Regions from separate parts of the Streptomyces sp. NPDC102279 genome, predicted to be linked through region 1. Evidence: riboswitches for the same ligand, from Rfam matches in the RefSeq annotation. Region 1 holds a riboswitch; each other region holds the start of a gene.

Region 1 (2,993 bases):
GCTCGACGGCGTCCAGGGTCTCGGTCAGCGAACCGATCTGGTTGACCTTGACGAGCAGGGCGTTGGCGGAGCCCTCCTCGATGCCGCGGGCCAGGCGCTCCGGGTTGGTGACGAAGAGGTCGTCGCCGACGATCTGGACCTTGTCGCCCAGCTTGTCGGTGATGACCTTCCAGCCGGCCCAGTCGTCCTCGTACAGCGGGTCCTCGATGGAGACGAGCGGGTACGCGGAGACGAGCTCCTCGTAGTACTCCGTCATCTCGGCGGCCGAGCGGGACTTGCCCTCGAACTCGTACTTGCCGTCCTTGTAGAACTCGGACGCGGCGACGTCGAGCGCGAGACCGATCTGCTCACCGGGGATGTAACCGGCCTGCTTGATGGCCTCGACGATGAGGTCGAGGGCGGCGCGGTTGGACTCCAGGTTCGGGGCGAAGCCGCCCTCGTCGCCGAGACCGGTCGACAGGCCCTTGGTCTTCAGCACCTTCTTGAGGGTGTGGTAGACCTCGGCGCCCCAGCGCAGGGCCTCGGAGAAGGACTCCGCGCCGATCGGGGCGATCATGAACTCCTGGATGTCCACGTTCGAGTCGGCGTGCGACCCGCCGTTCAGGATGTTCATCATCGGAACGGGCAGCAGGTGCGCGTTCGGGCCGCCCAGGTAACGGAAGAGCGGCAGGTCGGACGCCTCGGAGGCGGCGTGCGCGACGGCGAGCGAGACGCCGAGGATGGCGTTGGCGCCGAGCGAGCCCTTGTTGTCGGTGGCGTCCAGGTCGAACATGGCCTGGTCGATCAGGCGCTGCTCGGTGGCGTCGTAGCCGACGAGCTCCGGGCCGATCTGCTCGATGACGGCGAGGACGGCCTTCTCGACACCCTTGCCGTGGTAGCGGTTGGGGTCACCGTCGCGGAGCTCGATGGCCTCGAAGGCACCGGTGGAGGCGCCGGACGGAACGGCGGCACGACCCGTGCTGCCGTCGTCGAGGCCGACCTCGACCTCGACCGTGGGGTTGCCTCGGGAGTCCAGGATTTCCCGGGCTACGACGACGTCGATGGACGGCACGAGCATCTCCTTCTGGGATGTGACGCGGGTACGCAGGGCTTGGCGAGTCCCTAGTCCTGCGGGATGAGCCTAACCGGCCCAGGGGGATCGGCCAGCCGATCGACCATCCCTTGGGCAGAACTCACGGTACATATTGTTCCCGATCGGAACAAAAAAAGAAATGAAAAACCCCGCTCCGGCGCGTACGGGGGAACACGCGCCGGAGCGGGGAGTCCGTGGGGACGGGGACCCTCGGTGGGGATCAGGCCCGGAGAGCGGGCCCGCGAGGGGGCCGTCCCGCAGCCGGGCGGAGCCGCGGGGCCGGGTCGTGGTCGCCGTCCGCCGAGGGCGACCACGTCCGGCCGGTGTGCGGCCTCGCTCAGCGGAGGTGCAGCTGCTGGCCCGGGAAGATGAAGTCGGCGTCGTCCACGATGTCGTGGTTCAGCTTGAACAGCTTCTGCCAGCCGCCCTTGACGTGCTTCTTCTCGGCGATCGAGCTGAGGGTGTCGCCCTTGACGACCTTGTACTCGCCGTCACCCTTCTTGACCTTCTTGCCGGTCGGGGTGGTGACGGTCTTCTTGGCGGCCGGGCGCTCCTGCGAACGGGAGGCGGGCTGCTCCGACGTACGGGTGTCCGAGCCGGCGGACGCCGAGGAGCCGGAGGAGGTCGAGGGGGTCGAGGGGGTGGAGCTGCCACCGCTGTACGCGGCGCTCGACAGGCCGGTGCCGCAGGTCGGCCAGGCACCCTTGCCCTGCGCGGCGAGGACCTTCTCGCCGACGGTGATCTGCTGCGACTTCGAGGCCTGGTCGGCGGTGGAGGCGTAGGCGGTACCGCCGTACGCGGCCCAGGTGGAGGACGAGAACTGCAGGCCGCCGTAGTAACCGTTGCCGGTGTTGATCGACCAGTTGCCGCCGGACTCGCACTGGGCGACGGCGTCCCACTCGGAGCCGGTCGCGGCGGAGGCGTTGCCCGCGGCCATCAGCGGGGCGGCGATGGCGACACCGGTGACACCGGCGAGCGTGGCGACACGGGTGGCCTTGTTCGGGCGGCGGTGCTTGCCCTTGCTGGAAAACAGCATCGAGTGATCCCCTCACCGACGCCTGCGAGGTGAGCTGTCGGGTTCGGGCCGGTTGAGTTGCCCGGCCGCACGTCCCGGTCCCGTCTCGGGACCACGGCGCGCGGCTTTACCCCAAGCCGTCCCCGGGTGTCTCTCAACTCCCGGTCACGGCACTTACCTTGGGTCCCCCGCTCCTGCCTACGGCGCTTGACGCGACGACTGTTCCCGTACGGCCGCTGGCAGGATTCGGCGTTGCGACCGTCGGGGCCCGCTGTGGCGAGCGGTCACGACCGTAAGCAGTCGATCGCCTGATTTTCAAAGACGATCAGGGCTTCTGAGACTCATGTCTCACTCGCACCAAACCGGACATTCCCCAGCGAACCATGACGCGAACTCCCGCTACTTTTCGACCGTTTCGCTATCAACAGCAAGGCTCTGACCGGGAAGGATGAGGTCGGGATCGATGCCCACGGTCTTCTCGTTCGCGGCGTACAGGTCGGCCCATCCGCCCGTGACGTCAAGGTCGTCGGCGATCGTCCAGAGGCTGTCGCCGGCGCGCACGACGTAGGTGTCGTCGCCGGCGTCGCGCGCGTCGTCCGAGCCGCGCGAGGCGTGCCGTCCGGACGCGCTGTCCGTACGGCCGTCGGTGGCGGCGTCCGTCGCGTCCTCGTCGGCGCTGCCACGGTGCCGCCCGGGCGCGGCGGACGCGTCCCCGGAGGCCTCCGAAGAGGTGCCGCTCCGACCGGACTTGTCCGACTTGCCCGACTTGGATGCATCGGCCGTCGCCTTGTCCGAGCTGTCCGCGTCCTGCGAGTCGCCGGACTTCGCGGTGTTCTCGGTCACCTCCGGCGAGGCGGTGTCACTCGAACCGGATGAATCCGACGATCTCGACGATTCAGTCGAAGG
Region 2 (2,993 bases), on a different contig from region 1:
GAGCCCAGCTTAGACCGGTCGCGTCGGGTTCCGCGGAGCGCGGGACCCCTCCGGAACGCGGCGCGAGGCGCGCCCGGAACGACTCCCCGGCCGTCTGACAAGGCCCTTTCGCTCTCAGCATGGGCCCCTTCCCGAGTGACGTACGTCCTGTACATTTTTTACAGATGTCGATCCATCGACCGCGAGGAGGGGTGCCCATGCACCGCCCGTCCGCCCGCCACGTCCTGCCCGAGTTCACCGAACGCACCGGCGCGGGACATCAGAGGCGGGATCCCTACGCGAAGCTGTTCGACGAGCGGATCGTGTTCCTCGGGACATCCATCGACGACACGTCGGCGAACGACGTGATGGCGCAGTTCACGCACCTCGAACACCGCGACCCCGACCGGGACATCTCGCTGTACATCAACTCGCCCGGCGGCTCGTTCGGCGCCATGACCGCCGTCTACGACACCATGCGCTTCGTCACCTGCGACGTGCGGACGGTCTGCCTGGGCCAGGCGGCGTCGGCCGCGGCCGTCCTGCTGGCGGCCGGCACCCCCGGCAAGCGGCTCGCACTCCCCGGGGCGCGGGTCCTCGTCCACCAGCCGTCGGTTGCGGACCCGGTCCACGGACGGGCGAGCGATCTGATCGTCCACGCCGAGGAGTTGACACGCACCCGCACGGCCCTGGAGGAGATGCTCGTACGGCACACCGGGCAGAGCCCCGAGCGGGTGACCGCGGACATCGGGCGGGATCTGCTCCTCGACGCGCCCGCGGCTCTGGAGTACGGGTTCGTCGACCGGATCGTGCCGAGCCGCGGGGCCTCGGCCGGCGCACCCGGCGCGAGGTGAGCGGCCGATGATCCCCGACCTCCCTCCGCTGCCCGCGCTGACCCGCGCGGAGGCCGAGCTGATCGACCGCTATCTGGACGTGGTCGACCTGGTGGGCCGGATCAACCCGGCCCACCCCGGCGACACCTACCGGGGGCTGCGCGCCGCCCAGGCACTGGTCGCCAAGGCGACGGCCCTGCGGGACGCGCTCGCGCTCATGCACCAGCGGGGCGAGAGCGAGGTGCACGCGCCGACCCTGGCTCAGGCGCTGCGCGTGCTGGACGGTGAGCGGCGGACCGCCCGGGTCACGATCCCGCCCGCGTCCGGCAGTTGAGGCACCCGCAGCCGGGTCCGGCGCGCACCGCGTCGCCGGACCGTCCGCGCCGCGACTCAAACGCACCAGATGGTGTACCCCCTGATGGCGTAGGAATCAGTCCTTTCTTGGACCCCTCCGACTTGCGCAACACGGAGGACAGAAAGGCGGAATGAGGGGTTCCGGTGCAGGTGCGGGGGTCGCCCGTGTCCCCAACACCCCTTCGAACAGAGGGGTGTCCACCCGAACGGGTGAGTGGTGAGTAAGCCCACAAAACACCGGTTCCGCTCGGATTTTCCGCCGTTCATGGGTGAAGATCCCTTCCGACGACAAGCCCCCGCCACAGCGGCGGGGCGGTCCGGGCGGACGCCGAGTCCTGCCGCCGCCCGGATGCCCGGTCGACAGAAGTGGATCGGCAGGAGTGGAGGACCCAGCACGACGGTCCGCCGGAGCAGCATTCCCGGCGGTCCTTGGGGTGAAGCCGCAGCAGCGGCCGGGCAACTTCGCCAGCCCGAATCCGACAGGTCATCCTTCACAGGCGGCTGACGAAGGGTTGCGCATGACTGCGCTCAATCGTGTCCCGTCGCTGTGGACCAGGGCCGGTACGGCCTCGGCCCTCACCATCGCCGCCGTCGGCGGCAGCCTCGTGGTCCCTGGTGTCGCACCCGACGCCCAGGCGGCCACGACCGCGACGAAGGCACTCCAGGTCGCGGCCTCGAAGCACGGCGCCCCGTACAAGTACGGCGCCACGGGACCGCACCGCTTCGACTGCTCCGGGCTCACGCTCTACTCGTTCAAGAAGGCGGGCAAGAAGCTGCCTCGAACGGCCGCGGCGCAGTACAACAAGACACACCACGTCTCCGCCTCGCATCGCAAGGCCGGGGACCTCGTGTTCTTCCACTCGGGCCGGAGCGTGTACCACGTCGGCATCTACGCCGGGAAGGGAAAGATCTGGCACTCCCCGAAGACCGGGGAAGTGGTGAAGCTCCAGAAGATCTGGACACGGAGCGTCTGGTACGGGCGGGTCAGCTGACCTGCCCCTGGGCGGCGGCGGGGGCCGCCGCCCAGGGAACACCTCCGTCCGGCAGCCTCGTCGGCGTGCCCCCTGGCCGACCGTGCGCCGGACGGCCGGTGACCGTCCCCTCCGCCCTCCGGCGGCGCCCTCTCAGCCCCTCAGCGGCTCCAGGAGCAGCACGAGGCCGAGCACGGTGAGCGCACCGCCGGTGACGGCCTCCACGGCGCGTGCGGCACGCGGCCGGCGCAGCCACCGTCCCAGCCGGTCCACGAGCAGCGCGACCACCGGGAACCACACCAGGGCCAGCACGACCACGATCAGCGCCAGGAGCAGCGTCCGCGGCATCGCGGGGCTGCCCGACGGCACGAACTGCGGCAGCAGGCTGAGAAAGGTGATCGGCGCCTTCGGGTTGAGTGCGTTGGTGACGAAGCCCTGCCGCAGCGGTCGAGCGGCCGGTCCGGCCGGCGCCGCCCCACTCGCACCCGCGCCCGGCCCCGCCCCGTCGTCCGTCGAGGGCGTACCCGTCCCGTCGGCCCCGCGCGGCCGCCCCAGCGCGTGCACGGTACGCAGGCCCAGGTACAGCACGTAGGCGCCGCCGAGCAGCTGGAGCGTCCGGAACAGCGCCGGAACGGCCGTCAGGACCGCGGCGACCCCGGCGACGGCCAGCGCCGTGTGCAGGAGCAGGCCGCCCGCGATGCCGAGGGCGCACGCGACTCCGGCCCGTCGCGAGACGAGGGCGTTGCGTACGACGACGGTGAAGTCGGCCCCGGGCATGGCGACCATGCCGGCGGCGACTCCGGTGAAGGCGAAGAGCTGTGCGTCCATGGCCCCAGGTTCACCCGCGCGGGCCTTC
Region 3 (2,993 bases), on a different contig from region 1:
CGCCCTCGACCGTCTGGCGAAGCTGGTCGCCGAGGGGCTCGACGAGCTCCCCGAGACCGTCTGAGCCCGCGAGGCACTCGGACATCACACGGCTGAGCCGCGTCACCCCTCGCCGGGGGCGCGGCTCAGCCGTTTCCGTACGCCGTCCCGGAATTCACGACGACACGTCCGGATCACATACGGCGCGAACGAAAAGAACGCGTGCCCGAAATTCCGGGCACGCGAATAAAACGGCAGCGGAAATAGAGCCCCGCCGAATAACCTTCTTTGTATACGGCGCCCGTGTTAATGACGCTGGCCCAACATGTTTACGGGATGTTGCGAAGTCCTCACACGGTCCTGCCGGTCACCGCCGGCGGGAAATCGCAGTCGGTGCGCCACCGTCGCGCGCTCCGCGTGCAGAGCAGTGATCGCGCGGGCCCTCTCGCCGTCCCCGCGGGCGACCGCGTCCACGATGCCGCCGTGCTCCGCCCAGGACTCCGCGGGGTTGGCCGGCGCCTCGACCACGTACATCCAGGCGATCTTGTGCCGCAGCTGGGACAGCGTCGACGTCAGCGCGGGGCTGCCCGAGGCCTGTGCGAGCGTCTCGTGGAACCAGCCGCCCAGCGAGCGCAGATCCTCGCTGTTGCCCCGCCTGGAGCGCTCCTGCCCCAGCCTGACCAGCCCTCGGAGCACCTTGAGGTGGGCCTCCGTACGGCGCTGCGCGGCGCGCGCGGCACCCAGCGGCTCCAGCAGCATGCGCATCTCCAGGAGATCCGCGCCCTCCTGCTCGCTGGGCTCGGCCACACAGGCCCCCGCGTGCCGCCGGGTGACCACGAAGCCCTCGGCCTCCAGGGTGCGCAGGGCCTCGCGCACGGGGACGCGCGAGACGCCGTAGCGCCGCGCGAGCAGTTCCTCGGTGAGCCGGCCGCCACGCTCGTAGACGCCCGCGACGATGTCGTCGCGGATCGCCGTGCATACCGAGTGCGCCGGAATACGCATGACCGGACCTCCGCTTAATCCCCGCGAAACGCCATCGATTGACGCTTGTTCAGTGACTCTATTGCAGGAAGCCTTAATTTCCGATGGGGGGCCTGAATCCATGGATATTTTTTGGACAGACGGCCTCCGGAAACGACGATGCCCCGACTCGGTGAGCCGGGGCAACGAAAACGGTGGAGAAGCCGCGAAGCGGTCGTCAGACGTTCACGCCGTGCGAACGGAGGTACGCGACGGGGTCCATGTCGGAGCCGTACTCCGCGGTGGTGCGCGCCTCGAAGTGGAGGTGCGGTCCCGTGGTGTTGCCGGTCGAGCCGGAGATCGCGATCTGCTGGCCCGGGGTGACCGTCTGGCCCACCGAGACACCGATGGACGACAGGTGCCCGTACATGGTGTACGTGCCGTCGTGCATCTTGATCACTACTTGATTCCCGTAGGCGCCGCCCCAGCCGGCCGTGACGACGGTACCGGCGCCGACGGTGTGCACCGAGGTGCCCGACGCCGCGTGGAAGTCGACACCGGTGTGGCTGCCGGACGACCAGAGGCTGCCGCCGGTCTTGTAGCCGGTGGAGACGTACGAGCCGGTGATCGGCATGACGAAGGTGTTGAGGCGCTTGCGCTCGGCGGCGCGGGCGGCGCGCTCCTTGGCCTCGCGGGCCTTCGCCGCCTGCTCGGCGGCCTTCTTGCGCGCGGCCTGTTCGGCCTTCTCCCGCGCGGCGGCCACGTCGGCGGCGTGCTGCTGGGCGTCGGCCTGCGCGTCGATCTGCTCGGCGACGGAGTCACCGATGGTGATGGCCTGGTTCAGCCCGGTCTGTTCGGCGGACGGTTCGGCGGCGAACGCGGGTGCCGCGAGGGTTCCGAGGACACCGGTGGTGGTGAGGGCCGCGACGCCGACGGCGTTCTTCGTGGTGCGCTGCACGCGGCTCGGACGACGATGCTTCCCGGTGCCACAGGTGAACGCCATGTAAGGGCTGATCCTTTCCTTCCTTCTCGCCTACCGGGTTAGCTGACGGGTTCGGAGCAGGAAGGTCTCCTACGGACCCCCTCCGGGGAGGGCGTCCGATTCACCCCAGGGACTACGTGTGGGTCCCCGGCTCCCCTGGCTCGCGCCATGCGGGGACTCGGCGATGACTGTCCGGTGCCGCGGGCGCGGCGCACTGCCTGACGAACAGCCGCACTGACGCTAAACGCGACCTCTTTCGAACAACAAACGGATCACGTTTTTTGTAGCGCATCCCACAGCACAGAAGGCAACGTCCGTACCAATACGGACATCTTGGGGGTGATGTCCGCGTAAAAGAGGGCCCCGGTGACTCTTCAGTCACCAGGGCCCATCTCGGTCACACGGCCCTACTCGGCTGTGACCACGGTGACTTCACCGATGCCGAGGGCCCTGACCGGCTCCTCGATCTGTGCGGCGTCGCCCACCAGGACGGTCACCAGACGGTCCGTCGGGAAGGCGCTGACGGCGGCCGCGGTGGCCTCCACCGTGCCGGTGGCGGCCAGTTGCTGATAGAGCGTCGACTGGTAGTCGTCCGGCAGGTACTGCTCGACCTGGTCGGCGAGCGTGCCCGCGACGGCCGCGGCGGTCTCGAACTTGAGGGGCGCCACGCCCACCAGGTTCTGCACGGCGACGTCGCGCTCCGCGTCGGTCAGTCCATCGGCCGCGAGGGTGCGGAGCACCTTCCACAGGTCATCGAGCGCCGGGCCGGTGTTCGGGGTGTCCACCGAGCCGCTGATGGCGAGCATCGCGGCACCGGTGCCGTCCGGCGCGGAACGCAGGACCTGGCCGAACGCCCGCACCCCGTACGTATAGCCCTTCTCCTCGCGCAGGACACGGTCCAGGCGCGAGGTGAGGGTGCCGCCGAGGCAGTAGGTGCCGAGCACCTGGGCCGGCCACACACGGTCGTGCCGGTCGGCGCCGACCCGCCCGATCAGCAGCTGCGTCTGGACGGCGCCGGGGCGGTCCACGATGATCACCCGGCCCGTGTCGTCGGCGTTCACCGGCGGCACCG

The links. A riboswitch is a leader RNA that binds a small molecule or an ion and turns the genes downstream of it on or off. The one in region 1 is predicted to bind cyclic di-AMP.
Positions count from the first base shown of each region.
Region 2: another riboswitch for cyclic di-AMP. It lies ahead of ACIRQH_RS17860 (C40 family peptidase); the one in region 1 lies ahead of ACIRQH_RS15305 (transglycosylase family protein).
Region 3: another riboswitch for cyclic di-AMP. It lies ahead of ACIRQH_RS36740 (M23 family metallopeptidase); the one in region 1 lies ahead of ACIRQH_RS15305 (transglycosylase family protein).

Region 1 covers NZ_JBIWLU010000005.1:557,779-560,771, reverse strand. Annotated here, with positions in the region: gene eno (phosphopyruvate hydratase) at 1-1,057, opposite strand, end outside; gene ACIRQH_RS15305 (transglycosylase family protein) at 1,410-2,108, opposite strand; cyclic di-AMP (ydaO/yuaA leader) riboswitch at 2,113-2,303, opposite strand; gene ACIRQH_RS15300 (transglycosylase family protein) at 2,487-2,993, opposite strand, start outside.
Region 2 covers NZ_JBIWLU010000006.1:498,076-501,068, forward strand. Annotated here, with positions in the region: gene ACIRQH_RS17850 (ATP-dependent Clp protease proteolytic subunit) at 198-833, shown strand; gene ACIRQH_RS17855 (hypothetical protein) at 841-1,146, shown strand; cyclic di-AMP (ydaO/yuaA leader) riboswitch at 1,483-1,681, shown strand; gene ACIRQH_RS17860 (C40 family peptidase) at 1,685-2,158, shown strand; gene ACIRQH_RS17865 (LysE family translocator) at 2,291-2,965, opposite strand.
Region 3 covers NZ_JBIWLU010000018.1:128,633-131,625, reverse strand. Annotated here, with positions in the region: gene ACIRQH_RS36750 (HPr family phosphocarrier protein) at 1-64, shown strand, start outside; gene ACIRQH_RS36745 (GntR family transcriptional regulator) at 286-981, opposite strand; gene ACIRQH_RS36740 (M23 family metallopeptidase) at 1,178-1,942, opposite strand; cyclic di-AMP (ydaO/yuaA leader) riboswitch at 1,955-2,115, opposite strand; gene ACIRQH_RS36735 (M16 family metallopeptidase) at 2,329-2,993, opposite strand, start outside.